DNA from 3 places in the Bacillus luti genome. Region 3 is predicted to be linked to each of the others. Evidence: riboswitches for the same ligand, from Rfam matches in the RefSeq annotation. Region 3 holds a riboswitch; each other region holds the start of a gene.
What was found. Region 3 has a riboswitch for S-adenosylmethionine ahead of EUC40_RS24855 (ABC transporter permease). Riboswitches for the same ligand answer to the same signal wherever they lie in the genome.
Positions count from the first base shown of each region.

Region 1: linked by a shared signal. The riboswitch ahead of EUC40_RS11090 (M20 family metallopeptidase) and the one ahead of EUC40_RS24855 (ABC transporter permease) in region 3 are both predicted to bind S-adenosylmethionine.
Region 2: linked by a shared signal. The riboswitch ahead of EUC40_RS22500 (MetQ/NlpA family ABC transporter substrate-binding protein) and the one ahead of EUC40_RS24855 (ABC transporter permease) in region 3 are both predicted to bind S-adenosylmethionine.

Region 1 covers NZ_CP040336.1:2,158,443-2,169,539, forward strand. The annotation lists gene EUC40_RS11055 (anthrone oxygenase family protein) at 1-374, shown strand, start outside; partial or broken gene EUC40_RS11060 (RNA-guided endonuclease TnpB family protein) at 878-1,132, shown strand; gene EUC40_RS11065 (monooxygenase) at 1,462-1,713, shown strand; gene EUC40_RS11070 (PRK06770 family protein) at 2,162-2,644, opposite strand; gene EUC40_RS11075 (DUF1904 family protein) at 2,994-3,326, shown strand; gene EUC40_RS11080 (VOC family protein) at 3,478-3,870, opposite strand; gene EUC40_RS11085 (AAA domain-containing protein) at 3,982-6,291, shown strand; SAM riboswitch class I at 6,367-6,468, shown strand; gene EUC40_RS11090 (M20 family metallopeptidase) at 6,557-7,762, shown strand; gene EUC40_RS11095 (Lrp/AsnC family transcriptional regulator) at 7,922-8,362, opposite strand; gene EUC40_RS11100 (SDR family oxidoreductase) at 8,531-9,295, shown strand; gene EUC40_RS11105 (TetR/AcrR family transcriptional regulator) at 9,575-10,171, shown strand; gene EUC40_RS11110 (MFS transporter) at 10,215-11,097, shown strand, end outside.
Region 2 covers NZ_CP040336.1:4,425,184-4,436,280, reverse strand. The annotation lists partial or broken gene EUC40_RS27650 (methyl-accepting chemotaxis protein) at 1-447, opposite strand, end outside; gene EUC40_RS22535 (3D domain-containing protein) at 1,080-2,354, shown strand; gene EUC40_RS22530 (helix-turn-helix transcriptional regulator) at 2,467-2,685, shown strand; gene EUC40_RS22525 (DUF2178 domain-containing protein) at 2,678-3,151, shown strand; gene EUC40_RS22520 (class A sortase) at 3,268-3,900, shown strand; gene EUC40_RS22515 (YHYH domain-containing protein) at 4,040-5,161, shown strand; gene EUC40_RS22510 (peptide MFS transporter) at 5,193-6,578, opposite strand; gene brnQ1 (branched-chain amino acid transport system II carrier protein BrnQ1) at 6,831-8,132, shown strand; SAM riboswitch class I at 8,412-8,498, shown strand; gene EUC40_RS22500 (MetQ/NlpA family ABC transporter substrate-binding protein) at 8,557-9,375, shown strand; gene EUC40_RS22495 (acyl-CoA dehydrogenase family protein) at 9,390-10,550, shown strand; gene EUC40_RS22490 (methionine ABC transporter ATP-binding protein) at 10,556-11,097, shown strand, end outside.
Region 3 covers NZ_CP040336.1:4,934,285-4,945,381, forward strand. The annotation lists gene EUC40_RS24845 (ABC transporter ATP-binding protein) at 1-723, opposite strand, end outside; gene EUC40_RS24850 (ABC transporter permease) at 680-1,684, opposite strand; gene EUC40_RS24855 (ABC transporter permease) at 1,703-2,620, opposite strand; SAM riboswitch class I at 2,757-2,862, opposite strand; gene EUC40_RS24860 (DUF3951 domain-containing protein) at 3,036-3,251, shown strand; gene EUC40_RS24865 (hypothetical protein) at 3,268-3,771, opposite strand; gene EUC40_RS24870 (multidrug effflux MFS transporter) at 4,032-5,282, opposite strand; gene EUC40_RS24875 (DUF3981 domain-containing protein) at 5,412-7,133, opposite strand; gene EUC40_RS24880 (MFS transporter) at 7,212-7,745, opposite strand; gene EUC40_RS24885 (FAD-binding oxidoreductase) at 7,742-9,178, opposite strand; gene EUC40_RS24890 (hypothetical protein) at 9,245-10,009, opposite strand; gene EUC40_RS24895 (NAD(P)-dependent alcohol dehydrogenase) at 10,165-11,073, shown strand.

The DNA.
Region 1 (11,097 bases), 2.4 Mb from region 3:
ATGATCGTACCTTCGTTCTTTCGGTTAGACACTTTACCTCATCAGTGGCTAATCCGATTTTTCTCTTTATTTCAAATGGAGCTCTTATAGCGCAGATCGGTTTTGTTGTATTAGCTGTTTATCTACAGCAATTTGATAAAGTTATTTTAGGATTAATCGCACTGATTAGTTATATTGCCACTCTACTGATCACTTTCACAGGAAATCTTCCGATGAATAGAGCGATTATCTCAGCTGAACTACCTGTAAGGGATTCTGGATGGGATGCACTCAGAGTCGGATTTGAAACCCGTTGGACGTTGCTGAATCATACGCGTACCTTAACGTGCATCTTGAGTGTGTCGGCACTACTAGTAGCGTTACTTATTAATTAGAAATATAAATATATTTAGATAAATAATAGTTAACCGGACAATTCTTAAGGAATCTGTCATTGGAAAATAACTTATCGTTTCTGATTTTATCAGATGAAAACCGGATTGATTTAAAAGCTTACAATGTATTATCATGGTACTCATGAAAAAACTGCTTACTTTCATGTGGAGAAAAACTGTTCAATATATAGGCAAGAATCTCAAGTCTAAATAAATCTCTTTTTATCCTTTTCGGCAAGCAGACTCCATCTGATTTGTGTTACGGGTGAAGCCCAACAATTCAGGTGGAGATGAATTACTGTCAGCGGGTAGAAGAAACAATTTTGTTTCTTTTGTCTTACGATATAATCTGCCCTAGATAAGGAGGGAATATATCGTAGGACAACGAAATTAGATAATGATAATCATAATCATTTGGCTGCTTGGACCAAAAAGAATTACGATGAAGACCATGTTCACATTTTGTTTCGTTCTAAATATTGATTTGTCAAAAGTAATTAACAGCTAGTTTTCTTGATAAAGATCCGGTTCCAGTTTGGTCTAAGGATGATAGAACTCATTATCGCTTTAGTGGCAAACGAATCACGCGTGGTCTGTATCAAAGTAAAGCAGGAACATGTATCCACGCGGATATTAATGGTACGCTGAATACATTGGAAAAATCAAAAGTTGTAGAATTAGATGACAATCTCAAGGTAAAAACGCCGATTCTATTAGAAGTGCAAAAACGTAAGGCTGTTGCTTCGCGCATAGCTTAGTGGGTGCGTCAACCATCCATGTGTACTCGACTTGTCGGGGCTTGTAGCACACGCCGGGTTCATCTGAGTGGTGGCTTCTTCCATAAGGAAGAATTGTTCTTTTTCGAAAGGGTGGTGCAAGTGGGAAAACAATCGTTCGTTGCCAGTACCAACCAAAAACATACTTGGGGTGTTACCATAAGGTGGCATGAATGCTAGAGCGTCAAACAGTCTAGTGATAGACGAAAAGACCTAGCATTCAAACTCAAGCCCCCACTGAAACTTTGTATCTCAGTGGGGGTAGTTGACTACAAGTTGATTTTCCGTTTGAAGATCCTTTTGGTGAAAAAATGGAAAAAGCATTTTGGGATTTAGCAAACAGTATTAACGAAGAAGAAGGATTCCACTGGAAAATATGGACTGAGAATGAAGAAACAAAAGAAGCTGGAGGCATTTATGTATTTGAAGAAAAACAAGATGCTGAAAAATACGCTGAAATGCACAAGAACAGACTTGAAGCAGCTGGTGTTAAAGATATTAGAGTAAGAATTTTTAACATCAATGAAAAGTTAACGGAACTGAATCGTGGTTATATTAAATAATTCCGATATTCGGAGCAAGCTTAAAAAGGAGGGGGATAATCCCCTTCTTTTTTTAATTCTTAAATTGATGGTGGGGGGCTCGCGCAAAAAATCCCTATATAGATAGGGATTCGTGTATCAGCATATAGTTCCTTGAAAAAAGGATGTAACATATGAGAGTTCTTCAATTTGTGAAATTGATGTAAAAGTACTTTGAAAATTGTATTGAAATAATGATTTGTAAAAGGGTACGCCCCTTACTGGGAGGTAAGGGGCACAGGAAATGCAAATTTATTTTAATTTGCTAAAGTAATTATAACATATATACCCGTCTATACATGTTACAAAATTATGAACATAACTATTGTTTAGTAACTAGGAATAACGAAGATGGTATGATTAAAGTTATTTTTAAAGGAATATAACGAAAAAAAATGCAAGAAAAGACCTGATAACAGGCCTGTTTTTGTTATTGTTTCTCAGACTTCCCTTGTTCTAGAATGTAGGCTTCTTCTTGTTCAGGTGTCGCTAATTCGTATGCTTGACCAGTGCTGTTATTGTCCCATTCCCATAATAAATTATGCTCCTCAACGGATTGAGAGAAATCGCCTTCATACCAACGAACCAAAATCTTGAGGTACTGTTCTTTATGTTGTAAGGTTCCACTATTACTTTCATCAATTACTCGACGTACTGTTTCGATGTTTTCGGGAGTCATTTTAATAAATCCTTGCTTTTCGTGAGATAATACTTTTTGATGAGTCATTTTGTGCATTGCATTGATTATATGACGATCAGAATTGAGGTCAAGTATTACCTCTTCACCTTTAATTCTATCAGTCTGCTTTTCCTTAACGTCTGAACCTGCATATGTACCGACTTTGTAACCAGTAAAAATACCAACTGCTATAGCAATAACTAAACTTGATGTGATTTTAATCCACTTTTTCAAACCTCATACCCCCTTTTATTGAAGTGTACCATAAAAGAAGAGCTGTATATCTCTATCCATCTGTTTAATCTACATAAAGCGTCATTATCAGTAATCAGTTATGCTTTATGTTCTGAGGGTAATTAAAAATCGTCGATAAAATTTTACGAATATCTTGATTTGGAGTTCAACCATAGTGTAGAGGATTTTGCTTTATTACTAACTCCTGATTATATTCTTAATGAAAAGCTTCAATAACATATGATCATTCTTAATAATGTCATTGAAATGTACCAATAGAGGTTAGTGCAGCAAAATAAATTGTGTTATGATGTGAGCAAATATAAAGCTATCTAACGGAGGGATTAACATGCCGCATGTTGTGTTTCGTGGAATTACTACTGAACAATTAAAAAGCATAAGCAAGCCATTAGTAGAAGAGCTCGCAGATATCTGTGAGTGTGGTACGGATAATTTTACCTTGGAACTACCAAGTTCTACGTTTGTATTCAATGGAGAAGAAATAGAAGCGTTTCCTCTTATTGAAGTGAAATGGTTTGAGCGTGGACAGGAAATTCGTGATCGATTTGCCAAGGCCATTACTACATATGTAATGGATTTTGGACTTCCAGAAGTAGAGGTTGTATTTACGGTTTTCACAGAATCAGCGTATTATATTAACGGGAAGCATTGTGCAAGTTAGAGCTATTTGAAAGATTTTTATAACATTAAGAAAAGAAATAGGAGAGAATATCCTATTTCTTTTTATTTCTATAATGAAATATGACTGCTAAATCCAAAGTAATGATAATAATTAGAAGTAATACTTCTATCCCGTAAAATAAAGTCTTACTTTATCTCTCCGTCTCAAAAAACTCAATCCACTCTCCATCAGGACCAGCGAAGAATATGTAACGTGTTCCATCTGGTAATGTTTCGATTTCTTCTCCTAGTAAAAAGGTTACGCCGTGTTTCTGTAGTCTTTCAATTTCATCTTCTAACGAATCTACTTTAAAGCAAATGTGATGCACTTTTCCTTCTGCTGGAAGGGTAGAGTTGTAGCCTTCAATTAATTCGAGTATCGTTTCTTTTGATTCTTCCACACCTAAAAAAGCGAGTTTTAAGTTTGGATCTGGATGTCCCATACGTTTAATAAGCTGTAAGCCAACTACTTTTTCATAAAATGAAATAGATGTTTCTAAATCTGCGACCATAAGTCCTACGTGTTCAATTCTTCTAACTGGCATGTGCGAACCTTCTTTCTGAAAATTATATATAAAATAATATTGAAAATTAAGAAAATAAGCAAGATATAATTGTTACAATTTTTAGGGTGTTATATGGTATAGTGAGAAAGTATGTTTGGGGAGAAGGAAGGAGATTATACGATGAATACACCTACTCAAACTCCTTCATTATCGGAAACGATGAAAGAGTGGCATTATGCATTAGCGTATGAAATTAAACATTGGAAAACGATTGGCGGTAGTAAAATTTCTATCATGAACGGTCGTTTTTTATATACAGATTATGAGAATACAGTATACGTATTTCAGCTTATTTCGGAAGTAAGCTTACCTGAAGGTTCACCAATTCGAATTGAGTTCGATGGTGAGGAAGCGACAGGGGAAGTATTATCTGTACATGGATTAGAAATAGAACTGAAATTAAATGATTATATACAAGGTGAAATACGAGAAGCGGTTTTATATAGTGAACCGTGGCAATTGCTAGAACAGCTGCAAGAGCGATTAAAAGAAGCGCGTCAAGATAAGCTAAAACGTAATCGTATAAAACGTCTTGTAGACGGAACGAGCAGTCCGAAGCATCTTGAAAAAATGAAAAATCCGAAAAATGAATTGGCGTATCGTTCGTTTTACAATCCGACAACGTACGTATGGGGACCACCTGGAACAGGGAAGTCGTACAATTTATCGCGTATTATTTCGGCTCATTATCAAAAAGGAAAATCGGTACTTGTGTTAGCTCATAGTAACGCGGCTGTTGATGTATTAATGAGCGAAGTAACGAAGCAAATTGAAAAGAAAAAGAAATGGACGCCTGGTGAAATTGTTCGTTACGGTTATAGTCAACATGAACATATACGAAATCATGAAACGTTACTTGCGTCGAAGTTAGTAGAAACGACGAACGGGTCTTGGGGTGAGGAGAGACTCTATTTAGAAGAGACACGCCAAGAGCTTCGTGAAAAGATTTTATCATATAAAGCGACATCTGCTGATAAGAAGCGTATACAAGAGATTGAAAGTGATCTTCGAAAGCAAAAAGCAAAAATTAAAGAAGTAGAAAAAGAATACATTGAAAATGCGAAAGTAATCGGCGCGACTTTATCGAAATGTGCCATTGATTCACTTATTTATGAACGTACATTTGATTTAGTTGTCGTAGATGAAGTGAGTATGGCGTTCGTTCCGCAAATCGCATTAGCTGCTTCACTTGGAAAACGTATCGTCGTTTGTGGCGACTTCTTACAGTTACCTCCAATTGCGATGGCAAACCATGAACTCGTTCGCAAATGGCTTGGCGAAGATATGTTTTACCATGCCGGGATTGTTGAGTCTGTTAATAAATCAGAAGCACATCCGAACCTTTTTATGTTGCAGGAACAAAGACGTATGCATGCGGATATATCGAAGTTTACGAATTCATTTATTTATAAAAATAGAGTATACGATCATCCGTCCGTTTCAGAACGTAAAGAACTTGCGCAATTGCAGCCGTTCGCAAATGAGGCGAGTGTTTTATTTGATACGAGTTTAATGGGAGCATTTTCATTAAAAGACGCTGCTTCTGGTTCTCGTTTTAATATTATGTCTGGTTTAGTAGCGATGCAAATGATGTTAATCGGACTGTTAGACGGTGTTCAATCGATCGGTGTCGTTACACCTTACAGAGCACAGTCTCGTTTTTTATCAACGTGTATTAGAGAAATGTTGCAGAAAACGAAGTATCGACACATACCAGTTTTAGCAGCGACCGTTCATAAGTTTCAAGGTTCTGAAAGAGATATGATGATCTTTGATACGGTGGATAGTTATCCGCAAGAACGACCTGGCGTGTTATTCTTTGACCATAAAAACCATCGCCTCGTCAATGTAGCGGTAACGAGAGCGAGAGGAAAGTTCATTCAATTATCAGATTGCCATTATATGCGTAAAAACTTATCGAGAAAACAAGCGTTATCACAATTAACAGCTCATATAGAACGTCACGGAGATGTGTATGATCGCACGACATCAAGACAATTGTGGGAGCGAAAAATTTCGAAACGATTACGCTGGTATATGGAAATGAATCTTGAAGAGCCGAAAGGGGTATTAAAAGATATTTTAGCCGCAAAACGAAAAATTATCATTTCACTTCCAAGTACAAAACAAGTGGATAAACGAGTATGGCAAGCGTTAATGCGTACAAATGCGCAAATAACAGTGTATAGTGATGGACCAGTTCCGTTGAAGAATGTAAAGTTACAAAGGCAAAATAAAGCATTCCCGTTTATCGTAATTGATGATGAAATCTTCTGGGCAGGCGCACCACTCACATCTCAAATGATATTTGAAGGTAGTACGGAGTTTCCATACGTATGTGCAAGACTGCAAGCACCAGAAACAATTGGTGTACTAAAAGGATTTTTAGATATTCGGTAAATTCGGATAGGAATTCCTTGACTTTTAATCGGAATGAACTTAGAATGAAAATAATTTAATATAATTTTATGAAAATTCTTATCACGAGAGGTGGAGGGACTGGCCCTATGATACCTCGGCAGCGGATTCTTTATGAATACTGTGCCAATTCCAGCAAGGTAACTTGAAAGATAAGAAAGAAGCTCATTTTGACTGTATATGCAGAAGCCTCTTTCTATCTTTTAGAAAGAGGCTTTTTTACGTGAAAATAAAAGGAGGAAGAACAATGGGAGCGACTGGAGTAACGTCACAAAGAAAAACAATTGAAGAGAGTATAGAAAGAAATAAGGAAAAGTACATAGAAACAAGTCATAATATTCATGCGAATCCGGAGATTGGTAATCAAGAGTTTTATGCATCAAGAACGTTAAGTTTACTGCTAGGGAGTGCAGGGTTCCAATTGCAGCACAATATAGCTGGACATGAAACAGGATTTATCGCGCGGAAAAGTTCAGGAAAACAAGGGCCAGTTATCGCGTTTTTAGCTGAGTATGACGCTTTACCAGGACTCGGTCATGCGTGTGGTCACAATTTAATTGGGACAATTAGCGTTGCGGCAGCAATCGCATTATCAGAAACGCTTGAAGAAATCGGCGGAGAAGTTGTCGTGTTTGGGACACCAGCAGAGGAAGGTGGGCCAAATGGTAGTGCGAAATCAAGTTATGTAAAAGCAGGTTTATTTAAAAACATTGATGCGGCACTTATGATTCATCCGAGTGGAAAAACAGCGACAACGAGTCCATCATTAGCGGTCGATCCACTTGATTTTCATTTTTACGGAAAAACAGCTCATGCCGCAGCTTCACCTGAAGAAGGGATTAACGCATTAGATGCGGTTATCCAGCTGTACAACAGTATTAACGCACTTCGCCAACAACTTCCGTCAGATGTAAGAATTCATGGTGTTATTACAGAGGGCGGAAAAGCACCTAACATTATTCCTGACTACGCCGCAGCTAGGTTCTTCATTCGTGCAGCAACGCGAAAAAGATGTGCAGAAGTAACAGAGAAAGTAAGAAATATCGCTGAGGGAGCAGCATTAGCAACAGGTACAAAAGTAAAAATCCATCAATTCCAAAATGAAATCGATGAACTACTCGTAACAAAAACATATAACGACGTCGTAGCAGAAGAATTAGAATTACAAGGTGAAGACGTAAATCGTAAAGAAAGAGTGGGCATTGGTTCAACAGACGCAGGAAACGTAAGCCAAGTCGTACCGACCATTCACCCGTACATTAAAATCGGCCCAGATGACTTAATTGCGCATACGAATGAATTTAGAGAAGCAGCACGTTCAGAACTAGGCGATAAAGCATTAATTACATCGGCAAAAGCATTAGCGAATACCGCTTATCGATTAATTACAGAAGAAGGGTTGTTAGAGAAGGTGAAGGAGGAGTTTAGAGAGGCGCAGAGGAATCAGGGGTAAGGGTAACTTATTCAACGGGGAATCTAATTAATAAGCAGAAATGTAAAAAAGAACATTGGAAAATCAATGTTCTTTTTTGTTTACTAATTATTGATTTTGCTGCTTTTCCTCAAAAAGGAGAAACTTTTACTGTTAGCGAGAATAATACGTATCCCTTTATCAGAACGACAATTTCTCCTCAAACTCACTCTTTAAAACAATTAAAGGAGACGATAATCCGAATTGCATTAAAGAGTCTAAAAATACAGCTAGGGAATCCATCGACTCGCTCATGACCTTCATCATATAATTAAATTCCCCGCTAATTCGATATAAATCTGTTACTTCGGGAGCGGCATTACAATATTGGATAAAATCAGAGCATTGGCTCGTTTTAAACATAATGAATGCTTGAATGTTTTTATTAATTTTGGAAGGCTCAAATTTTGTTCGGTAAGCTGCTATAACTCCTTGATCTTCAAGTTTGTTAATTCGCTCTTTTACAGCAGGTTGCGTCATGGATATAATTCGTCCTATTTCTGAAACAGAAATTCTCGCATTTTCATACAACAAGTTCATTATTTTGTGATCGATTTCATCCAGTTTTACTGTGTTTTGCATTGGGTTATCTCCCTTGATTTATTTTCTAAAGTAAATTGTAATTTATAACTATAATATCATAAGTAAAGGAACTAAATTACCTATAAATCTATATTTAAAATGATTGGTGTTTACATGAAAATATAAGTATAGGTTTTATTAAACGGAAATTTAGGAAGGATGGAAAAAATGAAGAATCTTGATGGGAAAGTAGCGTTAGTAACAGGGGCGAGTCGTGGTATTGGTCGTGCGATTGCGAGGAGATTGGCAAACGACGGTGCATTAGTTGCGATTCACTACGGCCGAAATAAGGCAGCTGCACATGAAACGGTTAGTGAGATTGAATCTAATGGAGGAAAAGCGTTCTTAATTGAAGCTGATCTCAATTCAGTTGATGGTGTCAAAAAGTTAGTAGAACAATTGAAGAATGAATTACAAATAAGAGTTGGTGCATCAGAGATTGATATTTTAGTAAACAATGCAGGGATAGGTACACAAGGAACGATTGAAAATACGACAGAAGAAGTTTTTGATGAAATTATGTCTGTAAATATTAAAGCACCATTCTTCTTAATTCAGCAAACATTACCGTTACTACGAGCAGAGGGGCGCGTTATTAACATTTCATCAGCTGAAGTAAGACTTGGTTTTACAGGGTCTATTGCATATGGTTTAAGTAAAGGTGCATTAAATACGATGACACTTCCTCTAGCGAAACATCTTGGAGAAAGAGGTATAACAGTGAATACAATTATGCCTGGATATACGAAGACAGATATTAATGCGAAATTGCTAGATAATCCAGAAATACGAAATTTTGCTACGAATTCATCTGTTTTCGGGCGAATAGGGCAAGTTGAAGATATTGCAGATGCAGTAGCGTTCCTTGCTTCTCCTGATAGTCGTTGGGTAACAGGGCAGATTTTAGATGTTTCTGGTGGGTTTTGTTTATAGGGGCACTATTCCGTACCCATCAAGCTAATCAAGTGAATTACTAGATATGAAACGATCCTTGTTTCATATCTAGTAATTTATAGAAAGGTATGCATGATAAAGAAGTCTATTAAAACGTGATTTTTTCGCTAGGCAACTTGAATAAGGGGGCTATTTTTAATTATTCATAATCTAAAATTCAAATTTTATTTTACAGTAACAATAAAACAAATTATTGACCGCGTGGTACAAAAAAGAGTATTCTATTCATGTTATCTTTAAAATGAGAGGAGGAAAAGATTGAATAAACGCGGCAGACCTCGAGAGTTTGATTATTCCTCAATTGTAGATGTTGCAATGAAAACATTTTGGTTAAGAGGATATGAAGGGTGTTCTACACAAGATTTATGCAGTGATACAGGACTTGGAAAAGGAAGTTTATACAATACTTTCGGTAGTAAACATGAACTGTATAAACAAGTATTAGAACGCTACCATGAAATTGGGATTAAGGAACAAAGGAAATTGTTACATACTCCAATTCCAGTTAAAGAACGATTAAGTAATTTTTTTGAATGGGCATTGAAAGAAGACTTTCAGAATGTTGATCAAAAAGGATGTTTATTGATTAATGCCAGTATAGAACGTGCTAAAAACGATTTAATGGTACAAGAAATTTTCTCGAAGCATGTTGAACTTCTTAAACAAGCTATTGTAACAGTGATGGAGGAAGGATTGCAAACAGGTGAAATTTCAAAGAAGCAATCAGCTGAGGAATTAGCTAGTCTGCTTTTAAGCAGTTATTACGGATTCCGTGTTCTTAATGTATCGATGCAAAATCGGATGTTGTCTGAACAAGTTATCAAAGGAGCAGTGGAGTCTATTTGTGGCGCTTAGTGCGCTCTTTTTTTGCACTATTTTTGTACCAATCATTACAATAATGAATAAGGAGTGTTTTTATGCCATCGATTATTTATTTATTTATTTATTAGCTTTAGCAATCTTTTGTATGACTACATCAGAATTTATGGTTGCAGGTATGATGAATGAACTTGCTCTTGCATTCCAGGTTTCTGTATCATCTATTGGGTATTTAATTTCAGCTTATGCAGGAGCAATGGTAATAGGAGGCCCCATTTTAACTGCAATCCTCTTACGAATGCGCAGCAAACAAGCATTATTGTTTTTAATGTTCGTATTTTTAATTGGTCAATCGCTCGGAGCTATTGCTTGGAACTATGATATTATGATGATTTCACGTATTATAACTGGTATTGCTTCAGCTTCAGCTTTTGGAGTTGCGATTTCCTTTTCTGCGACATTGGTTCACTCTGATTCAAGGGGAAAAGCTGCATCAATTGTACTTGCAGGTTTAATGTTCGCAACTGTATTAGGTTTACCTATAACAACCGTTATTTCGCAATATTTTGGCTGGCGTATTAGTTTTGGGGCTGTTTCTGTTCTTGTGCTAGTATCAGGGATTATGATTCAACGGTTGTTACCATCATCTTCAAATAAAGAGCAATTAAATTGGAAAGACGAACTTCTGCGATTTAAGAATATTCATCTTTGGGCAGCTTACGTAACAAGTATGTTCATTATTGGTGGTACGTTTGCGGCATTTAGTTATTTCACTCCGATCTTTACAAATGTCACAGGCTTTTCAAGTGCAAGTATTCCATATTTACTTGCTCTCTATGGTAGTGCGACAGTAATTGGGAATATAATAATTGGCAAGTTCGCTGATAAATATACAATGAAAATACTTATGGGTGGATTAATTATATTAATCATAGCGTTGTCTGTATTTGCTTTAAGTGCAG
Region 2 (11,097 bases), 510 kb from region 3:
ATTTAATTTTTGGAACATTTGTTGCGTATGTGCAAATTCTCGTAATATATCGTCATTACAAGATTTTTGGTTTTCAATCGCTTGAATAACATTTGTAGCACCATTTTGTAACGTTTGAATCATGATTAAAATATTTTCGATTCTAGCGTTTGTATCGGCACTCATTTCGACACCCTCATCGACTAAATGTAAATTATCCTTTGTGTTTTCGTATGCTTTTTCAATTTCTTCTTGAATTTTTTTCGTTAAGTTGCCGATATTTTTTGTACTCTCTGCCGTACTTTCTGCTAGTTTTCTTACTTCATTGGCAACAACAGCGAAGCCTTTACCATGCTCTCCAGCACGTGCAGCTTCGATACTTGCATTTAACGCTAGTAGATTTGTTTGCGCTGCTATGTTTTGAATGACTTCTACAATTTGCTCAATTTCTTTTGAGCGTTCACTTAAATGATTCATGCTGTTAGATGTACGCTGAGATTGTTCACCTAATTTATTAATAACAATAAGTAAACGGTGAACAGATTCTTTTCCTTCATTAGAGCAGTCAATAATTTCTTCAATAGACTGAATTAAGCTATGTTCTTTTTGTAACATTTCACTGTTCAATTCATTGGAATGTGTTGTACGTGTTGAAACATTTTCAAAACATGAGTTTAATTGTTGAACTAAATTTTGAAGTGTATGGTGTTGGTTATTTACAAGTTGATGCTCTTGGACGACGCTTTGTACACGATCGTGGATAGTGGAAATTATTTCTCGTTTTTCAATATCTTTTTGTTTTAATTCTGTCTCTAGCTCATGTATACGATTTTCTAATTGTTCAATTTTATGTTGGAGTGTTTTCTTTTGAGTAAACATTTTATTTCATTCAACCGCCTTTGGAAGTTATATTTTCTCTATATTTGGATTTTAGCATCTTTTATAATTTATAAATATAGGAATTGTTAAATATTTAAGAATCTATTACATTTTATTCATAATTCCCTTTTTTTCGTCATGAAAAATAAACTGTATTTAATGGTATTGTAAACAAACTGTAAAATAAATCATGTATAACTGTATAAGAAGGGAGTCGGATTATGAACTATTTTAAGCGAATCAGTAGTCTAGTATTAGCAGGAATTATCGGTCTTTCTAGTACAGTCGCTGTAAAAGCAGAGTCAAACGACGAGAAACTTAACAACATGCAACAGCAATTGCAGCAAAACGATGCAGATATGCAGAAGAAAGAGCAAGAGAAGCAAGCTGTTAGTAAAGAAATTCAAGGTATCGAAAGCGAACTACATAATTTAAATAATACAATTGCAAAAAATAAAGAGGATCAAGCTGCTATTCAACGTAAAATCGATGAAACACATAAGCAGATTGAACAAAAAAAGGAAGAAATTGTCGTTTTAGAAGATAAAGTCCTTGCTCGTAAGGATATTATGAGAAAACGTATGATTTCTGTTCAAAACAGTTCAAATACAAGTTTAGTAGTAGAAGTTGTAGTAGAGTCAAAAAACTTTGCAGATTTCATACAACGTATGAATGCAGTTACTACTATTCTAGAAGCAGATAAAGAAATTTTACGTCTACAAGAACAAGATCTTCGTCAAATTGAAGAGGATAAGAAAACAATTGATGAAAAAGAAGCATCATTAGTAGTAGACAAGCAAAGATTAGCAAAAGCACAAGCTGAACTGCAAGATAACTTGAAAAAGCGTCAAGATAACTTACAAACGGTTCAAGCTAAATATAATCAGATTGCAAGCCAACTTAATTTAGCAGCAGAAGAAAAAGCTAAAATTGAGTCAAATATGAAGGCAGTGCAAGAAACAATTGCTCGTGAGCAAGAAGCAGCGAGAATTGCAGCAGAAGAGCGTGCAAAAGCAGAAGCAGCTGCAAAGGCTGAGCAAGAGGCCTTAGCGAAAGCGCAAGCAGAAATTGCAGAAAAGCAAAAGCAAGAAAAAGCTAATAAGCCAGCTGAACCTGTTGCTAATAATAATTCGAAGGTAGAACCTGCACAACCTTCTAAACCAACTGCTGGTGGAAAAGAACTTTATGTACATGCAACAGCTTATACAGCAGACCCAGCTGAAAATGGTTATGGACCAGGTCAACAAGTATATTCTGCATGGGGCCCAGGTGGTAAAGGTTATAATCTAACTGCAAACCCAGGAATGAAATTAATTGCGGTGGATCCATCTGTTATTCCATTAGGTTCTCGTGTATATGTTGAAGGATATGGAGAAGCAATTGCAGCAGATACTGGTGGCGCGATTAAAGGTCACAAAATCGATGTTTTAATGCCTGATAAAGCTTCATCTAGTAATTGGGGCAGAAAAAATGTTAAATTAACTATTTTAAATTAACACGTAATCCAACTTTACAATTTGTAAAGTTGGATTTTTTTGTGAGAATAATGTTAAGTTGAGTTTACATTTTGTTAAGGATAGCATACAATGGTGGTGAGAGGTGGTAAAATTGACCATTTTTAACAGAGTGAAAGAATTAAGAGCTCGTTTTAATTTTTCGCAAAGTGTATTAGCAGAAAAGGTTGGAGTAACGAGACAAACAATTGCTGCAATTGAAAAAGGAGATTACGTTCCTTCTTTGTTATTAGCACTTACGATTTGTGATGTGTTCGAGCTAAAGATGGAAGATGTATTTGTTTTAAATAAGGAGGGGGAAGAGGATGAATAGAATTGGTTTTTCTTATATTATAAATGTACTCTATACTGCGTTAGCATGCTGGACATTTATTGAATTTTATAGTGTGATTACAGAATTAGCAGATATAATTAAAAACGAGAAATTTCCATTTGAAGTATGGTTTAATGGAGTGCCATTTATTTTATTATTTATTGGAGCTAGTATAGTTACAATTTTTTATAGAATTCAAAAGAAAAAATACAAGAATTTATCTTTTTGGATGTATCCATTATTATTTCCACTAGAAGATGAGCGTGAAAAAGCGATTACCGATAAAGCCTGTCGAACAACATTTGTATCATTATGGTTTGTATTACCTTGTGCAGTTGGATTTTTAACCTTTTCACCTATTATTAATGAATACCTTCCTGGATACCCGTTATATATTCTATTTTCTATTTTCTTTATTCAAATGACAGTTTTCCATATATCCCTATACAGAAATAAATTAGCTTAAAAAAAGCCTTCTTGCATTAGCAAGAAGGTTTCTTTTTAAGCTTACACTTGTACATACAGCAATATTATCTTATCATTTTATATAGAGTAAGATTTTGTAACGGAAAGGAATTGTATATGAATAAGCAAAGAATTTATAGTATAGTAGCGATCCTTCTATTTGTTGTAGGTGGTGTTTTAATCGGAAAGCCATTTTATGATGGATATCAGGCTGAAAAGAAACAGACTGAAAATGGACAGACTGTTCAACAGATGGATTATGAAAAGCATGAGACGGAATTTGTAGATGCTTCAAAAATTAATCAACCAGACTTGGCGGAAGTAGCGAATGCATCATTAGATAAGAAACAAGTGATTGGCCGTATTTCGATTCCAAGTGTTTCAGTAGAGCTTCCTGTTTTAAAATCTTCTACTGAGAAAAACCTATTATCAGGTGCAGCGACAGTAAAAGAAAATCAAGTAATGGGAAAAGGGAATTACGCACTAGCAGGACATAACATGTCTAAAAAAGGTGTTTTGTTTAGTGATATAGCCTCTTTGAAAAAGGGCGATAAAATTTATTTGTATGATAATGAAAATGAATATGAGTATGCAGTTACGGGTGTATCTGAAGTAACTCCTGATAAGTGGGAAGTTGTAGAGGATCATGGGAAAGATGAGATAACGCTTATTACATGTGTATCTGTGAAGGATAATTCTAAGCGTTATGTTGTTGCTGGTGATTTAGTAGGAACGAAGGCGAAGAAATAAAAAATAAGGTCAACTCTTTAAAGAGTTGACCTTATTTTTTACTAATCTTGAGAAATAATAGAATATTTTAGTTGGTATTTAAGTATTTTTCTATTTATGTATAATAAAGTTAGAATTCTAGATTTTGGGAGGAACAAGAGTGAAACAACAGGTGAAGAAACTTCTTTTAACAACAAGTATAGCGTTATTGATAGCTCCAATTTCAGCTTATGCGCATCCAGGGCGTACAGATGCTAATGGTGGACATACGTGTCGTACAAATTGTGAGAAATGGGGATTACAGTACGGGGAATATCATTATCATAATAAACCAGCTTCTGGTAGTGGTGCAACGAGCCCAGCACCTAGTCAAAATAATAACGGCGCTGTAGAAGCTGAAAGACAAGCAGAAGCACAGCGCAATGCTGAGGTTGAAAAGCAACGTGCTGCAGAAGCACAGCGTAAAGCAGAGGAAGAGAGGCAGCGTACTGCAGAAGCACAGCGTAAAGCTGAAGAAGAGAGACAACGTGTAGCTGAGGAACAAAGAAAAGCAGAAGAGGCGCGTAAGCAAGAAGAAGCTAAGCGCCAAGCTGATATGGAAAAAGGTCAACTTGAAGGCCAAAAAAATGGAGAAACTGATTTTAAAGCTGGTAAAAATGCTGCAGAAGCACATGTAGCTGGAAAATCGGATACATATAAACAAGCATTTACAACTGCTTATGCTGCGGCATGGTCGTTAGAAGAACAGAAAAAAACGCATTTTGAAAAAGGGAAAGAGCAGGGGTTAGCACAAGAGGTAATGGACGATAGTCAAGTTGCCCCAGAGTTTAAACCAAACTTTGAAGAGGGATTCAAAGTAGGAAATAAAGAAAGAACGGAAAAAATTGAAAAAGAGCAAGCGGAACTAGGGGAAAAGGCTGGTAAAGAGTTAGCAGAAAAGAATCCTGGGAATAGTGATAAAGATGCATACGTGAAAGCATATGAAACCGCGTATGAAAAAGGCTATAAGTCTACAAAAAAGGCAGTAGAAAAAGCTGGCTATAAGTATGCATTTGAAAACTATGATTTGAAAGTTCCTGCTAAGTATGAAAAGAATGAATCATTAAAGAAATGGTTTGTTGAAGGATTTAAATCAAATAAAAAGGCAACGGAAATTCGAGAAGAAGGATATAAAAAGGGAGATAGCTGGCTTTCATTCTTCTATAAAAATTTCGTGCCAAGTGAATATAAAGAACATAAAGAGCTGTATGAGCAAGCTATAGAAAAGGGTAAGAAAGAATAAAAAAAGATGAGGAGAAATTCCTCATCTTTTTTTATTCCATCCATTTCACTAATTTCTTAGAAATTAATAATAAAACACAACCTAAGACAATCGCGGCAGCTCCAATTACTATAAATACTTCAGAATATCCAAGTGAAGTTGTAAAGCTCGCAAGTTGTCCGCCTAAAATGTTGGCGATTCCTGAGCTTGCTAGCCATACACCCATTAATAAAGAAGCAAGTTTTACTGGAGCGAGTGCACTAACCATTGATAGCCCAACAGGTGATAAGAATAGCTCACCTAACGTATGGAAAAGATACGTAAAGACGATAAATAGTAGGTTTGCTTTTTCTGTAATGTTATGTTCATCACTACCTGTTTTTAATGTAGCCATAACGAGAATGATATAGCCGATACCGAGTAGGATCATACCAAGTCCCATTTTTGTTGGGATTTTTAAGTCCCCTTTTTTTCTAGTTGCAAGTTTTGCCCATAATGCTGAAATGACTGGAGCAAGTAAAATAATAAATAATGGATTGACCGATTGGAACCAAGATGTTGGAACTTCCCATCCGAACACAGAGCGGTCTACAAATTTGTTTGTATATAATGTTAATGAACTACCGGCTTGTTCAAAGCCAGCCCAGAAGAAGACAACAAAGCATGTTAAAATGACGATAACTGCGGTACGTTGTTTTTCTTTTTTTGTTAACGGTGTATCTCCTACTGATGGTTGTCCAGCAGCTGTTTGCAAATCGCGAGTTGGTTTTTTACCAATATCACCAAGGAAGCGATTTGATAGTGTTGTAAATAAAATTTGTCCAATGATCATTCCGATTGAAGCGGCTAAGAAACCGTAACGGAATCCGTAATGTACCACTCCATCAACTGTTGTTTTGAATAAATTTTCTGATAAAAATCCGCAAACGAGTGGAGCTAAAAATGACCCGACGTTAATACCCATATAGAAAATGGTAAACGCACTATCACGTTTTGAATCGTTCTCTTCATATAATTCCCCAACCAGTGTAGAGATGTTCGGTTTGAAGAATCCATTACCAATAATAATAAGCGCTAATCCGAGGTATAAGCCTAATTGGTTTTGCAAGGCAAATAGTGTAAGGTTACCGATTGCCATTGTTATACCACCAATTGTGATCGCTTTTCGTTTACCTAGAAAACGGTCTGTTAAGTATCCACCAATCATTGGTGTGAAATAGCAGGCTCCAGTATAAAATCCGTAAATAGAGAGTGCCCATGCGGGACTAAACCCAAGACCACCGCTTACTAAAGCTGTCGTTAAATATAATGTTAATAATCCTCGTAATCCATAGTAACTAAATCTTTCCCACATTTCTGTAAAGAAGAGTAAGTATAAACCTGGAGGATGTTTCTTTTTTCTTTGTTGTTCTCTTTCTAGTTGTATCGCTGATTCCATGTTATTTTCCTCCTGACACAAACAAAAACAAAGTTAATAATTTTGTACATTTAATATTTTACCTTATTAACTATTATAAGTCAATAAAGGTTGATTTTTCAGAAGAAATTGGAAAAGAGGGATAGCTATAGAAGGAGCGTTTCTTTTGTGATAGACTATGGACTATGTTTTCTTTGTAAGGAAGCGGATTATTGCACTTTTTTATATGTGAAATTGATTTCATGGAAGATGAAATTAAAGAAGGGGAAAGAAATGAAATTGTTACAGAAAAAAGAAATTTTACTTATTAGTCTTATGTTATTCTCAATGTTCTTTGGAGCAGGGAATCTTATATTCCCGCCTTTTCTTGGTTATGAAGCAGGAGAACATGTGTGGATTTCATTAGTAGGGTTTATTATATCAGCAACAGGTCTTCCTATATTGGGAGTTATTGCTATTGCGAAAGCGGGAAGTTTTCAAACGTTAGCGGGTAGGGTTCATTCTTCATTTGCCATTATTTTTCCGTGTATCGTGTATGTATTTATTGGACCAGGTCTTGGTATCCCACGTGCAGGAAGTTTAGCTTTTGAAATGGGGCCAGGTCAGTTCTTCCCAGAAGCGGGAAGCGTAGTTTTATTATGCTACACGGTTATTTTCTTTAGTATTGTGTACTGGTTAAGTTTATCACCGTCTAAATTAATGGGGTTGTTCGGAAAGGTTTTAACACCGTTATTATTAGGTATGATTGCTCTTATCTTTATAAAAAGCATGTTTACATCAGTAGGTAGTGTGAAAGAACCTGCTGGAAACTATGGACAAGCTCCTATGTTCCAAGGGTTTTTAGACGGATATTTAACGATGGATGCGCTAGCGGCTTTAATCTTTGGTATTGTGATTGCCAATGCGCTGCGTGCAAAAGGTATTGAAGATGATAAAGGTTTAGCGAAATATATGAGTATTGCTGGTATTGGAGCAGGTCTTTTATTATCTATTATTTATGTCATCCTTGGGTATGTTGGTTCAATTAGTGGTTCATTAGGTACGTTTGATAATGGCGCGAAAGTGTTATCACAAGTTATGACGGTATTATTTGGACAAGGCGGAGTCGTTTTATTAGGTCTTATTTTTACTATCGCATGTTTATGTGTTTCAATCGGACTCGTTACATCTTGTAGTCAATTTTTCGCAAGTGCATTCCCGAAAGTATCTTATAAAATTTGGGCGTTTATACTAAGTTTTGTTAGTATGCTCTTAGCGAATTTAGGATTAACGCAAATTTTAAAAGTATCAGTACCGATCCTTGGATTTATTTATCCAGTTGCATTAACGCTTATTATTTTAGGGTTATTCCATCAGTATATTGGAAAGTATGTATACGTATATACAGTAACCGTTGGGGCTGTAGCGGTATTTAGTGCAATTGATATTTTTAATAAAAATGTAATGATGAATGAGTGGACGTCAGTATTGAAATACATTCCTTTTTATACAGAAGGTGTTGGGTGGATTGTTCCAGCTATTATAGGTGCTTGTATTGGTGTTATCGTGAGTAGTGTTTTAAATAAGAAGAAATAAGTAAAAGGTGTTTTCCTATTTCGGAAAACACCTTTCTTTTTTTGGGAAAAATAGTATTGAAAATGAATAGACTAATGTTACTGCTATTAAAGTAAAACAATTGGTAAAAGTGTATGTGCGTGTAATAACTTACTAGGTTGGAATGATACAGAAGTCTTTTTCCTGTAGGATTAATATATTTTATTGGGATGCGTTGCTCTACATCATGTGGAAAAAAACGTAAAAAAACATTGTATTTTTATCGGAATAGTGACACAATAGAAAGAACAATTCAATATAATCTTATCGAGAGAAGTGGAGGGAACGGCCCAATGAAACTTCAGCAACCTGAAAAATGACAAGGTGCTAATTCCGAGTAGATAAGAGGGGAAAACGACAACCTTCTTATATGTAAGGTTGTTTTTTTATTAGGAGGGGAAAAGAGATGAAGCGTTTATTTTTAGCACTTGTAAGTATTGTATGTAGTTTGTTTATTATTACTGGTTGCACACAAACATCAACGGGGAATCAAAAAGAAATTAGTTTAGGATTTACACCTGGTCCGTATAGTGATCAAGTGAAAAAAGCAGTACAGCCGTACTTAGAGAAAAAGGGGTATAAAGTTAAAATTGTTGAGTTTAATTCACCAAACGAAACAAATCCAGCGTTAACAAATAAAGATATTGATGCAAACATATTTCAAAGTACTGCCTTTATGGAATCATACGCAAAAGAAAATAATGCGAAAATTAAAGGGGTAATACAAGTCCCATCAGCACCTCAAGGTGTATATTCTGAAAAACATAAATCACTAGATGATTTGGAAGATGGTATGAAAATAGGAGTACCAAATGATCCTGTTAACTTAGAGCGTGCATTACGAATTTTAGAAGGAATTGGTTGGGTGAAGTTAAAGGACAATGTAAATATTTTAACGATTTCTGAAAAAGACGTGACGTATAAAAAGAAAAATTTCAAACTGGTTCCACTTGAATCGCCGCAAATTCCACGAGCTATGAAGGATTTAGATTACGGTATTATTAACGGAAATCTTGTTATTTCATCAGGACATAAATTAAAAGAGGCACTTGAATTAGAAAAAACACCATCACAACACCGAATCATCGTTACCGTTCGTGATGAGGACAAAGAGAAAGCATTTGTTAAAGATTTAATTGAGGCATATCATTCACCAGAATTTAAAAAAATGATTGAATCTGAAGAACAGTTTAACGGTTTTATTTTACCTGATTATTTAAAGTAAAAGGAGGCTTCAATATGGCAATCTCGTATGTAGAAACAGAAAAACAACTGCTTGTGTTAGAGAAGTTAAAGGAGTTAATTCCACAGTTTGCAGGAAGAGAGCATCAGCTAAGTGAGCTTGGTTCTTTTCCTTTTGAAAATATGAAAGATTTACAGGATATTGGCTATACAAAACTAACGCTCCCAAAAGATGTTGGAGGAGAGTCTATTTCTTTATATGATTTTGTTTTATTTCAAGAAAAGATTGCCGAAGGAGATGGTGCGACAGCTTTATCAATTGGGTGGCATCTTGGAATTATTAAGGAACTTGCTGAAAATCGGTCGTGGAAACCTGACATGTTTTCCTGGCTTTGTGAAGAAGTAAAAAAGGGTGCTCTTTTTAACCGAGCTGCAACAGAGCGAAATACAGGGAGTCCTACGCGTGGTGGAAAACCAGAAACGTTAGCTGTTCAAAAAGGTGATAAGTGGATAATAAACGGGAGAAAAACTTTTACAACGATGGCTCCTGTACTTGATTATTTCATCATATCAGCCAGCATAGAAGGGCGCGAAGAAATTGGAGAATTTGTAATCCCAAGACATGAAAAAGGCGTTTTTATTGAAGAAACATGGGATAGCGTTGCGATGCGTGGAACCGCTAGTCATGATCTTGTATTAAAAAATGTAGAGATTGCTGATAAGTGTTTAACTGATATAAAGGATTCAAAGACGAAACCAAAAGGAATTGGATGGTTACTTCATATACCAGCATGCTATTTAGGAATTGCACAGGCCGCAAGAAATTATGCAATTGATTTTGCAAAATCATATCAACCGAATAGTTTAACTCATCCGATTAGTTTGCTTCCTAATGTTAGAAGGTTAGTAGGAGAGTTAGAGCTAGAACTCTTGCAAGCTCGTACGTTTGTATATCAAATCGCAAAAAAATATGATGATGTAGAAGATAAACAATCATTACAAGCGGAACTGGCAGCAGCAAAATATATTGCGACAAATACAGCGATATCAGTTGTTGATAAATCAATGCGAATTGTAGGGGCTAAAAGCTTATCTGAAACAAATCCATTACACCGCTATTATTTGAATGTTCGAGCTGGTTTGCACAATCCTCCTATGGATGATGTTACGCTTTCGTTACTGGCGGAAGATGCTTTTAAATCGAGTGAAAAGGAGTGAGTGAAATGATAACGTTACGTGATGTAAATAAGACCTTTCAAACGAAAGAAGGTTTATTTCACGGGGTGAAATCAGTCTCTTTGCAAATTGAAGAATATGATATATACGGGATTGCCGGATTAAGTGGTGCCGGAAAGTCTACATTGTTACGTACAATGAATTTATTAGAAAAGCCAGATTCAGGTGCAATCATTGTGAACGGAAATGATTTAACAAATTTATCTAAGAAAGATTTGCGAACGGCAAGACAATCGATTGGTATGATATTTCAGCATTTTCATCTTCTTCATAATAAAAATGTATTAGATAATGTCGCTTTACCATTAGAGCTAAAATCAGTTTCGAAAGAAGAAAGAGAAAATCGTGTAAGGGAATGTTTAGAGATTGTTGGTTTAAGTGATAAAGCACATCATTTCCCTTCACAACTAAGTGGCGGACAAAAACAAAGGGTAGCAATTGCTCGAGCATTAGCAAATAATCCTAAAGTACTACTTTGTGACGAACCGACATCGGCGCTTGATCCGAAAACAACACTTTCTATTTTGCA
Region 3 (11,097 bases):
TTCCTGTATCGTTCCTTTTTCAACAACACGTCCCCCGTACATCACAACTACTCGATCCGCTACTTCACGTACAAGCGCCAAATCGTGAGTAATTAATAAAATACTCGTATTTTGCTTTTCCTTTCTTTCCTTTAATAACTCCATAATTTGTTTTTGAATCGTTACATCTAATGCTGTCGTAGGTTCATCCGCAATAACGAGCTTTGGGTGGCAAGCAAATGCAATTGCTAAACAAATACGTTGCCTCATACCTCCGCTTAATTGATGTGGGTACTGTTCAAAGCGTTTCTCCGGTTCATGTATCCCTAAATCTGTTAACAAGTTAATCGCTATTTTCTTTGCTTCTCTTTTCGATTTTTTCTCATGTTGCAAAATTACTTCTGTAATTTGCCGTCCCACCTTCATCGTCGGATTTAAAGATGAAAGTGGGTCTTGAAAGATAAAAGAAATATCTTTCCCACGAATTTGATTCCATTCTGACTCTTGTAGATTAGTTAATTCCTCTGATTCAAAAGATATATTTCCATCATCAATGTGAATAGATTCTTGATTTAATCCGATAATGGATTGTGCTGTAACACTTTTCCCTGAACCACTTTCTCCTACAAGTGCAACTATTTCACCTTCGCTAATAGAAAAGGAAACATGCTTAACAATTGCTTGCTTACTATTCTCTTTTTCAACGGCTAACGTTACGTTTTCTAAAGATAAGAGCTGTCCCATGTTTTTTCTCCTTTCGATTCCGTTTTACGATTTTTGGATCAATTGCATCTTGTAAACCATCACCAATTGCATTAAATGCGAACATGATGAGAGCAATCATTAGCGATGGGAAAAATAGTTGCCACCACTCCCCGCTCAATAATGTCCCAAGCGCATCATTTGTCATCGTCCCCCAGCTCGCTGCCGGTGATTGCACCCCAAGTCCGATAAAACTTAAAAATGATTCCGAGAAAATTGCTGCTGGGATTGTGAATGATAAATTCACGATAATAATGCCAGTTAGGTTCGGAATGATATGTCCGTATATAATTTTCATATGTGATGTGCCTAATCGCTCCGCTGCAATAACAAATTCTCTTTGCTTTAAAGATAAGACTTGCGCCCTAACAAGACGTGCCATACCAATCCATCCTGTTAATGCAAGAGCAATAATGATTGTAAAAAGTCCTGGTTTCATAATGATTAATAGTAAAATAACAATTAATAAATATGGGATACCGTATAATACTTCAATCCCTCTTACAATCCACTCATCAATTAACGTGCCAAGGCGATTACGCCCTCTCACATATCCACTAAATCCTCCGATCAGTACACCAAGTCCTATATCAAGAACAGCTGCTACTAATCCAACTACTAGTGAAATTTTCCCACCAGCCCAAGTACGCGCCCAAATATCTCTACCTAAATCATCTGTTCCAAACCAATGCTCACTACTAGGTGGTAAGTTTGTCGCCTCTTTTATTTGTTCACTTGCAGTGAAAGGAGTTAAACTTTCACCAATAAGAGAGAAAATAATAATGAGCAATAATGTTACCGTCCCTAGAACCGCGATTGGATTTGATACAAATTTACGAAACACTTCTTTTTTCTGGCTAATCTTTTGCTGCTCTTTATGTATCGTTAGTTCTTTTTTCTCTTCATTCGTTAATAACTGTTTATTGATTTCATAAGCTCCCATTTAGATATGCCCCCCTCCTTACGTAATAGAACGAATACGCGGATCAACAATACGATGAATAATATCTGTAATGAAAATACAAGAAATTAATAATGCACTATAGAAAATTGTCGTTCCCATAATCACCGGATAATCCCTGTTAAAAATACTGTCTACAAAATATTTTCCGAGACCAGGAATTGCAAAGATCTTTTCAATAATGAAAGTCCCTGTTAAAAGTCCAGCCATTAACGGTCCAACAAATGTAAGTACTGGAACAATTGCATTTCGAAGGGCATGCCTCATAATAATCTTCTTAATCGGTATACCTTTTGCTCTTGCTAGCTTAATATAATCACTCTGTAGTACTTCGATCATATTAGAACGAACAAACCTTGTAATAACCGCGATTGGCCCTAACGCTAATGCAAAGGATGGCAACACCGTATGTTCGAATGTGCCCCAAGACGCTACTGGTAAGAGCTCGAATTGAATAGCGAATATTTGTATAAATAGTGGTGCTAAAATAAAACTCGGAATAGAAATACCAAGGATGGCAAGTAAACTCACACCATAATCAATTACCCTCCCATGATAGAGAGCAGCAAATGTACCTGCAGCAATTCCGACTAGCAACGAAATAACAAGTGCTTGTAGACCAATAATTGCTGATGGACCAAAGCCAGTTGTTATAATTTCTGATACACCTTGCCCGGTTGATTGAACAGATTCACCAAAATCAAAATGAACTACGCCGTCTAAATACGCAACATATTGATTCCATAACGGTTCATCCAGGTGATACTTCGCTCTCATATTTTGCACAACTTCTGCTGGAAAGATCTTTGCATCTGATGAAAATGGATCCCCCGGAATAATGTGCATAATCAAAAATGTTACTGTTGTAATAATCCATAGTGTAAATACCATAACTGATAGTTTTTTAACAACATACACTCCAATAACCCCCTAAACTCATAAATTTACTTTGTTTTATTCATGTACTTTTTCCATTACTCCCTTTTCTCTTTTTAGAATACAAAAAGCCTTGATCTTAAAAAATAAGATCAAGGCTTAATAAACAAAGGCCCATCACTTATCTTTCAAGACTTGCTTGCTGGAATTAGCACGGTGTTCCTGTTACAGAACCCGCTGCTGAGGTGTCATAGGGCCAGTCCCTCTACCTCTCTGGATAAGTAAATTGCTATATTATTATTTGGTTCAAATTGTATATTTCGAATTATAATTCTGAAAAAATGAAAAGTCAATCAAATTGGATATATTTAGAAAAATCAGTTTTTGATAGAGCCCTTTATCTAAATCGCAGTTTTTCACTTATAATAAAAAGAAATTATATTAAAGGAGTTATACGATGGATCCGATACTTCTGGCAACTATAGGATTACCGTTAACAATCGTCATCCTTGTTATCATTGGATTTTATAAACTTTTCATTAAGAAGAAAAGTATCACCTCTTTTTACACACCCTTCGATAACATTACTGGACAAACTATTTCAGAATTTCATGAAGAACAGAAAGTATTAGTATCTGAGGATGAAGACGGAGATGGCAAGAAGAAAAAATAACCTTGCACACGCAAGGTTATTTTTTCGCTTCTGTTTGAAAACGTTTATAGTATGTCGATGCTGTTGCAAAGTTAATTTCTATATCACGAATCAATGATGAATCTTCTTCTTTAGCTAACTTTTGTAATTTTTTCATCGCTTGTTCCGATTCCTTTAAGAAGCCAACATATAACTCATGTTCTTCCTCTTTCGATTTTGGAACATGAATTTCTTTACGTATATTCTCAATATCTTCTAACATGCTCGTTGTTACCTTTTGCACGTCTTCTTTATATGTAGCATTCGTTATTTCCTTACCGCCCTTTTCTTTTGCCACTTCAAATAACTGCAGTGCTTTATTAATTTCTTTATTCATTTTCAAATCGTATTTTTCATGTACTGCACGGTATTCTTTCATCTCTTCGGTTTGTTCAGTAGACTGCTCCACCTTTTCTTTTGGTTCTTTCGTATCTTTATTTCCATTACATCCTGCTAGAAGGATCATACTTCCCATTACAGCAATACCCAAAACCTTCTTCATCTCTAATTCTCCTTTTATCTACAGCTATTACTCATTATAGTTTCTTTTATCTCCACTTGTTATTATACCGAGAACATCCTACTTTTTACACTTAAGACGATATCGTAATATATATACCAACATTTTTGTCACAGTATCGTCACTTTATGCAAATAACTTTTGCATCACTTTACTCTATCAACTTACACATAGATAAGAGTTATTTCAAAAAAATTAAAAAAGAGCTGATTCAAATATTCCCTTTGAATCAGCTCTTTTTATTAAGCTTCTACATTTTGTTTTTGTTGCAGTTCAAACTGCTTTTCACTTCTTCTTGCCATAAATAAATAACATAGCACAGCACCAATTTCACAAAGAGCTATCACAACTCCCATCGGCAATGCTGTATCACTTCCACCAATACCTACTAGCGGCGCTACAAGTGCTCCTGAAATGAACTGTAATAAACCTAATAAAGCCGATGCTGTTCCTGCTGCTTGTTTTTGATTTCTCATCGCTAAAGAGAAACCAGTTGTTGATACAACCCCAACACTTGATACAACGAGGAATAACGAGCATAACACACCAATTAATCCTATTCCTAATAAGATTGTCAGTAGTAAAGATAAACCACCAACAGCTGCAATAATAATACCGGCAACAAATAATGTCTTCTCATTCACTTTCCCCGCTAAACGACCCGTTACCTGACTAGCAATAATAATACCGATGCCGTTGATTGCAAAGAATAAACTAAATTGCTGTGGTGATGCTCCGTATATGTTCTGTAACACAAATGGTGAGCCCGAAATGTACGCAAACATTGCCGCCGTTACTAATCCCTGTGACAATGCATATCCCATAAACAAGCGATCTTTCAGAAGCTTTCCGTATGTTGCCAATGTCCCTGACAAACCACCTGTCTCTCTTTCTTCAGGAGGTAACGTTTCACGCAATACGAACGTCGCTGATATTAACATGAATACACTAATTGCTCCAAGAACGATAAAGACACCGCGCCATGTTGTGAACTGTAACAATTGTCCTCCAATAATCGGCGCCAAAATAGGTGCTGCTCCATTTACTAACATGAGCAGCGAGAAGAACTTCGTCATTTCAGAACCTGAGTACATATCACGTACCATTGCACGTGATATAACGATACCGGCAGACCCTGAAGCACCTTGTAAGAAACGTAAAAGCACTAAACTCCAAATAGATGGCGCTACAGCACAAAGTAAAGAAGAAGCTACATAAATAATAAGAGCAATAATAAGAGGTTTGCGCCTTCCGTAAATATCACTAATTGAACCGATGAATAATTGTCCTACTGAAAGCCCAAGCAAACAAGCCGTCAATGTAAGCTGCGCTAGGGATGCACCTGTTTGCAAGTCATCCGTTAATTTCGGTAACGAAGGCAAATACATATCAATAGATAATGGCCCAATCGCCGTAAGTGTCCCTAGTACAAGAATCATCCATAACCTGTTTGTCTTTACAGGCTTATATATTTCCTGATTAACTCCATTCACTTTTTCCGTTCACCCTTTCCTATACATACTGAATCGTAACAATTATAGTTACAACATAAACATACGTCAAGTATAGCGCATTTTCCTGTTTAATTCTGTAAAAAAAAAAGCGATAGAATCTCTATCGCTTTACTTGTTCAAATTACTATTTGTAAATTTAGATACGGAAGACATCGCCTCTCCTGTATCTAAATATGTGATTTGAATTGGATCTCCCACTTCTGTAAACATAGCATACGGGAATTTTTTCGCAGGTATCATAAATACTTTTTGTTCATTTTCTAACAGTACGTATACGATCGTATTTTCACCTGATTTTTCTTTATATACTCGTTGTACAATACCTTCTTTTTGCGCTTCTTTTCCATTTGAAGTCGGTCTAAATGAATCTCCACTTCCGCTCAGCGCATTTTTATAATTCTCCAGCGCCTCTTTTTGCGTCGAACCAGTTGCAAATATTTTTGCATTAGAAGCATAGATAACTGTATGAGCACGTACTAATCCGCCGTCATCAATAACAGGTACAATCCAAGAAGGTTTACCGTAAACGTTATAAATAACCGGCATCGTTCCATGCCATTTCTCTCTCTTAAAGGAATTATCCACTACTTCCGAAGCAGCTGAACCATCCATAATTCCCTTTACTTCTTTTCCGTTATAGTAATACAACTTACCTGTACGCGCATCAATAAGCGAGTAACCTAATGCAGAATCTACCCCTTCTTTCGGAGAGGTGAAATCAGTAAAGTAATATAATGTTCCATCCTTACCGAAGATTGGTGTAACTCCTTCTTTCGTTCCCCACTCAGTCGGGATCTTCATATCAGTTTGCGAGAATTTCGTGTTCCAAAATCCGTGAATATATTTACCGAAATACGTATTTAATGTAGATGCGGTCTCGTGATTTAATACGCCATCAACAAATTTAGGCGCCTTTCCTTTGTCGTATCTTTTTACTTCGCCTGTCTGTGCGTCTACTACTACAACGCCCTCTACTTCAAATCCAGATCTTCCTGAAATAAATTCACCATACGTCATTGTATAATACGGTTTCCCTTTATCATCAACTTCAAATTTAGGTTTCCCTTTAAAGATTAAATTCGGTTCCGCTTGCCTTACAACACGCTCTAAATTATTACCGAAGAACATGCTTGGCACATATTTCATTTTATAACCAAGGTGCAGTTTCGCTTCAGCATCAGGATTCGTACCTGACATCGTTACGTACCCTGGGATTGTTTCAGCTTTACGCGCTTTAAAAAATCCTGAAACTTCAATCGGCGCTACATATAAAGCCTCACCATTTACCATTTGTGGCGTTAATTCTCCTAGCTCAAAATAAGCTACTTTCGGAATATCCCCAAATACTTTTTTCATCTTATTCTCCGCTGTCTTTGGCGGTACTGTAAACGGCTGATCATTTTCAGTAAATGGCTCCGAAATCTCTTTCTCTATCTTAACAACCGAATCATATTTCGTTTGCGTGATTACTATATCATGCAAATAACCAAAATAGCCGTAACTTGCTAGTAAAATAAACATTAGAAGTCCTTTTAACGTGCCTTCTAATTTCCCTATCTTATCTTGTGAAAATAAAACAAGCCCAATTAAAATTGCTACTGCAACAGAATAATGAGTAAGAATCGAATCTACTCGATCATCAATTAACCAAAGATATTCATAGATTGCTATACCTATCCAAAATAAAATAGGGATAACTAAAATGGATGATTTCTTACCCTTTACAACCTTCTCATCCCCTTTCTTATCCACCGCTCGAAGTTTATTACTACCGCTTCGTGTCCATGGAATCAAAAACAAAGTGAGAATAGCTAAAACTAAAAATTTCATCAAAGGCAATGTCCCCTTTTCTTTTATTTTCCCTTTCAGTATAACAAATAAAGGTTAATCAGGTAAAAATGGGAATGATTATATTTTTTTACTACTTAATACAACGCCACTCACTACATATAAGATAGATGCAATGTAAAAAATCGTACCAATCGTAAAGAAATCTACTAAATATCCCGTTGCAATAATCGCTAATGCCCCACCAATCGATGTCCACACATGGTATTTTCCAATCTCATAACCAGCCTTTTCCTGTGCAACCTTTCGTGCTAGTGACGTTTTTTCTGTATTACGCTGCACAGCACCTAAAACCCCCATCACAATTTGAAGAATATATACATGCCAAACTTCACTCGCAATAGGAAAACAAAGCATTACTATTGCCATGGACCAAGCGTATGTGATTAATAACTTTCTATCTCCTACTCTATCAGACACCTTTCCTACTAGTGGATATACAAGTGCTGCAGTTAAAGCAAATAAGCCATAAGCCCATCCAAACTGCGAGAAACTATTTCCAACATTTCGAAGCAGTAGAATGTAAAAAGGAAATACCATACTTCCTGCCATCATAATGATGCTTTGTGAGGCTACAAATCTTCTATATGTCATTTCGTATACTCCCTATAAAATAAATTCACAAATCTCTCTTCTGGATCTATGTCCTTTTTCTTCTGAAGAAATTCTTCTATACGAGGATATGCCTTCTTTAACTGATCTTTCGTTGGATAAGAATAATACGGTAAATAGTAACTACCGTGATATTTTAAAGTAACATCGATCATCTTCCGAATGATACCTTCTGTTTGCTTTATCTCATTTTCAGAGCGCCCTTGATTAATTAAAAGAACTAACGCAAACATATCATCTTTCGCATAGGATAAAACTGCATTTTCATTCTTTTCCACGTAACGAATCGTAATATTGAGCAAATTCAGTTCTTCTTCACTTAATATGGTACGTAAATCATCTATATATTCTGTGAAGGAATCTATAGGAACAAAGTATTCTTGTAACACTTCTGTGCGATTCGGATTTTCATATTCCATAAAGGCACTATCTGATCTCATAACATTATTTCGTGTCTCAAACTGTCCGTCTGTACGTTCAAAATAACTTCTTTGTATATCCCAAAATGTATTCTTTCCCCACTCACTATAACGTGATAACCCAAGCAAAAATTTCGGTGCAGCTATAATATTTTCTTCTTTTAACTCACTGTATTCTTCCAGCCTCTGCTGACTTTCTGCCAATACATAATCTGTCACATACATTTCTTTTAAAAATGAATTTGGAGCAACAGAAATACGAGCTAAGTGCATACGAACATTTTCATCTTTTTTCACTTTCTCTTTGAAATAAGACGTGTATTCTTTATAATCTAGCATTTTCGTATGCATTTCATATAATTCATCATCTGTTAACTTCAAGGTCACATCTAAAATGACACCAAATAACCCGTAACCGCCAATGACATAAGGAAATAATTCCGCATTCTCTTCTCTACTTACATTGCGTACAGTACCATCTGCCATTAATAGTCGAAATGATTCAACTGTATCAATCAATGCTTCATGACGAATATCACGACCATGTACATTAACACTTAATGAACCTCCAACCGTAAAAATATTTTGCGACTGCATCACCTGAACCGCAAGACCATATGGATTTATTTTCTTTTGAATATCATTCCATGTAACACCGCTTTGTACCCTAATCCTCTTTTTCTCTGGATCAAACTCTAATATTTCATTATATCCTTTCATATCAAGCATCGTACCGTTCGGATAATACGTCTGTCCGCCTTGGCTATGTTGCATACCTGCAATAGAGATCTTCTCTCCTGAAACTTTTGCATCTCGCACTAAATTTATTAACGACTGCTCCTCTGTAGCACTTTCAACACGTTTTATTTTTGTCGGAAGTAATTTACCTACATCACTCATAGTAGGATGATTGAGCTGTTTTTTATACGTATGTATAGATGCTGTTAACAACACCGTATACGCTATAACGACAACTACTATCTTTCTTTTTTTCAAATGGCACTCTCCTTATTGGCAACAAAAAGAGATACCCTTTCTTTCAGGTACCTCTCTTACAAGTCTTTACTTTGCTGCTGGCAGCTGTATTGGATCAAATTTCTCATACGATGTGAATTTTGCATCCGTAATAATGTGTGCTTTATCCTCACCATTACTACTCATAACCATATCTATCTTTGCTGATTCATATTTAAAGTCTTTTGTAATAATATATTCTGCATCCACTTCTGCTATCTTTGCGTTTTGTGCTTGTAACATTTTCTTCTGCGTTTCATCCATGCTAGTTAACATACTTTCTGTTTCTTGTCCTTTTAATGTGAATTTCAGTTTATATTTATCTCCGCTTTTCTCCATCTTCATTTTATCTAAAACTACTGCTGGCACTTCTAAATTATCTACAATATCTTGCGTTGCTTTCATTCCGCCCGCATTTAATTGCTCCTCCGGTACAGATATAACTTCTCCTGTATTAGGATTTTTCACCTGACCAGCAACTTTGCCATCCACCGTATAAACTACAATATCTGTACCAGACACATTCATTTCAGAACGAGAATTCTTTTTCTTCGGCTCTAATTGCATTTTCGCCTTCATTACATTCATCTCTGTTCCTTCAGCTTTTATCCCCACATCATATGTCATCGTTACATTTTCTTCATTTTTAAAAGCATCATTCGCTTTCTTGAAAACATCCTTTGCTGCTACTTCCTTTTCTTTCTGAACTGATTCTTTCTTCGGTTCATCAGTTTTTGTCGTTTTCTCATTACTACACCCTACTCCTAGACCAACTGTAAGTGCTAAGCTTGAAATTAAAATAAGTTTCTTCATAACGTCCCCTCCTTCCAAAAATAATATCATCCCTTTTCCTACGAAATCCATATAATTCGTAATATTTCTCCTTAAATTTATTGGCTATATAACAACATGTTTGAGGAAAATTTCAAATATGATGTAAAGAAAACAACTAATTTCAGGAGGTCATTATGAAAGCGATTATTTGCACAAAGTATGGACCACCTAATGTTCTAAAGCTCCAAAATGTAGAAAAACCTACACCTAAAAAGAACGAAGTATTAGTTAAAATTCATGCAACAAGTGTAACGACTGGAGATTGTAGAATACGCGGTTTTAATAGCCCACCCTTATTTTGGATTCCTATGCGGATTATATTAGGTTTAAAAAAACCGAGAAAACCTATACTCGGCGTAGAATTATCCGGTGAAATCGAAGAAGTTGGAACGGATGTAACTCTATTTAAAAAAGGAGACCAAGTTTTTGCATTAACAGAGCTTAATGTCGGTGGTTATGCAGAATATACATGTGTACATGAAAGTGGATTAATAGCATTAAAACCTAATAATGTGACGTATGAGGAAGCAGCAGTTATTCCCTTTGGCGGAACTTCGGCACTACACTTCCTAAGAAAGGCCCGGATAAAAAGGGGGCAACAAGTGCTAATATACGGCGCATCTGGATCAGTAGGAACAGCTGCCGTACAACTTGCTAAATATTTCGGCGCAACCGTTACAGCTGTTTGTAGTCATTCAAATTTTGAACTAGTGCAATCTTTAGGAGCGGATAAAGTAATCGATTATACGAAAGAGGATTTTACTAAGCAGGGGATAAACTATGATATTATATTTGATGCAGTTGGAAAACATAATAAATCCCTTGGAAAAAAGGTATTAACGCCTAATGGTATATATGTATCTGTTAATGGCATGATGGCAAAAGTAAGTAAAGAAGATATGTTTCTACTAAAAAGACTAACTGAAACAGAAAATTTAAAGCCCGTTATTGATAGAACTTACCCGTTAGAAGGAATTTCAGAAGCCCATATGTACGTAGAGACAGGGCGCAAAAAAGGGAACGTTTCGATTACCATAAAATAAAATATTTTCTGAAAATAACATTGA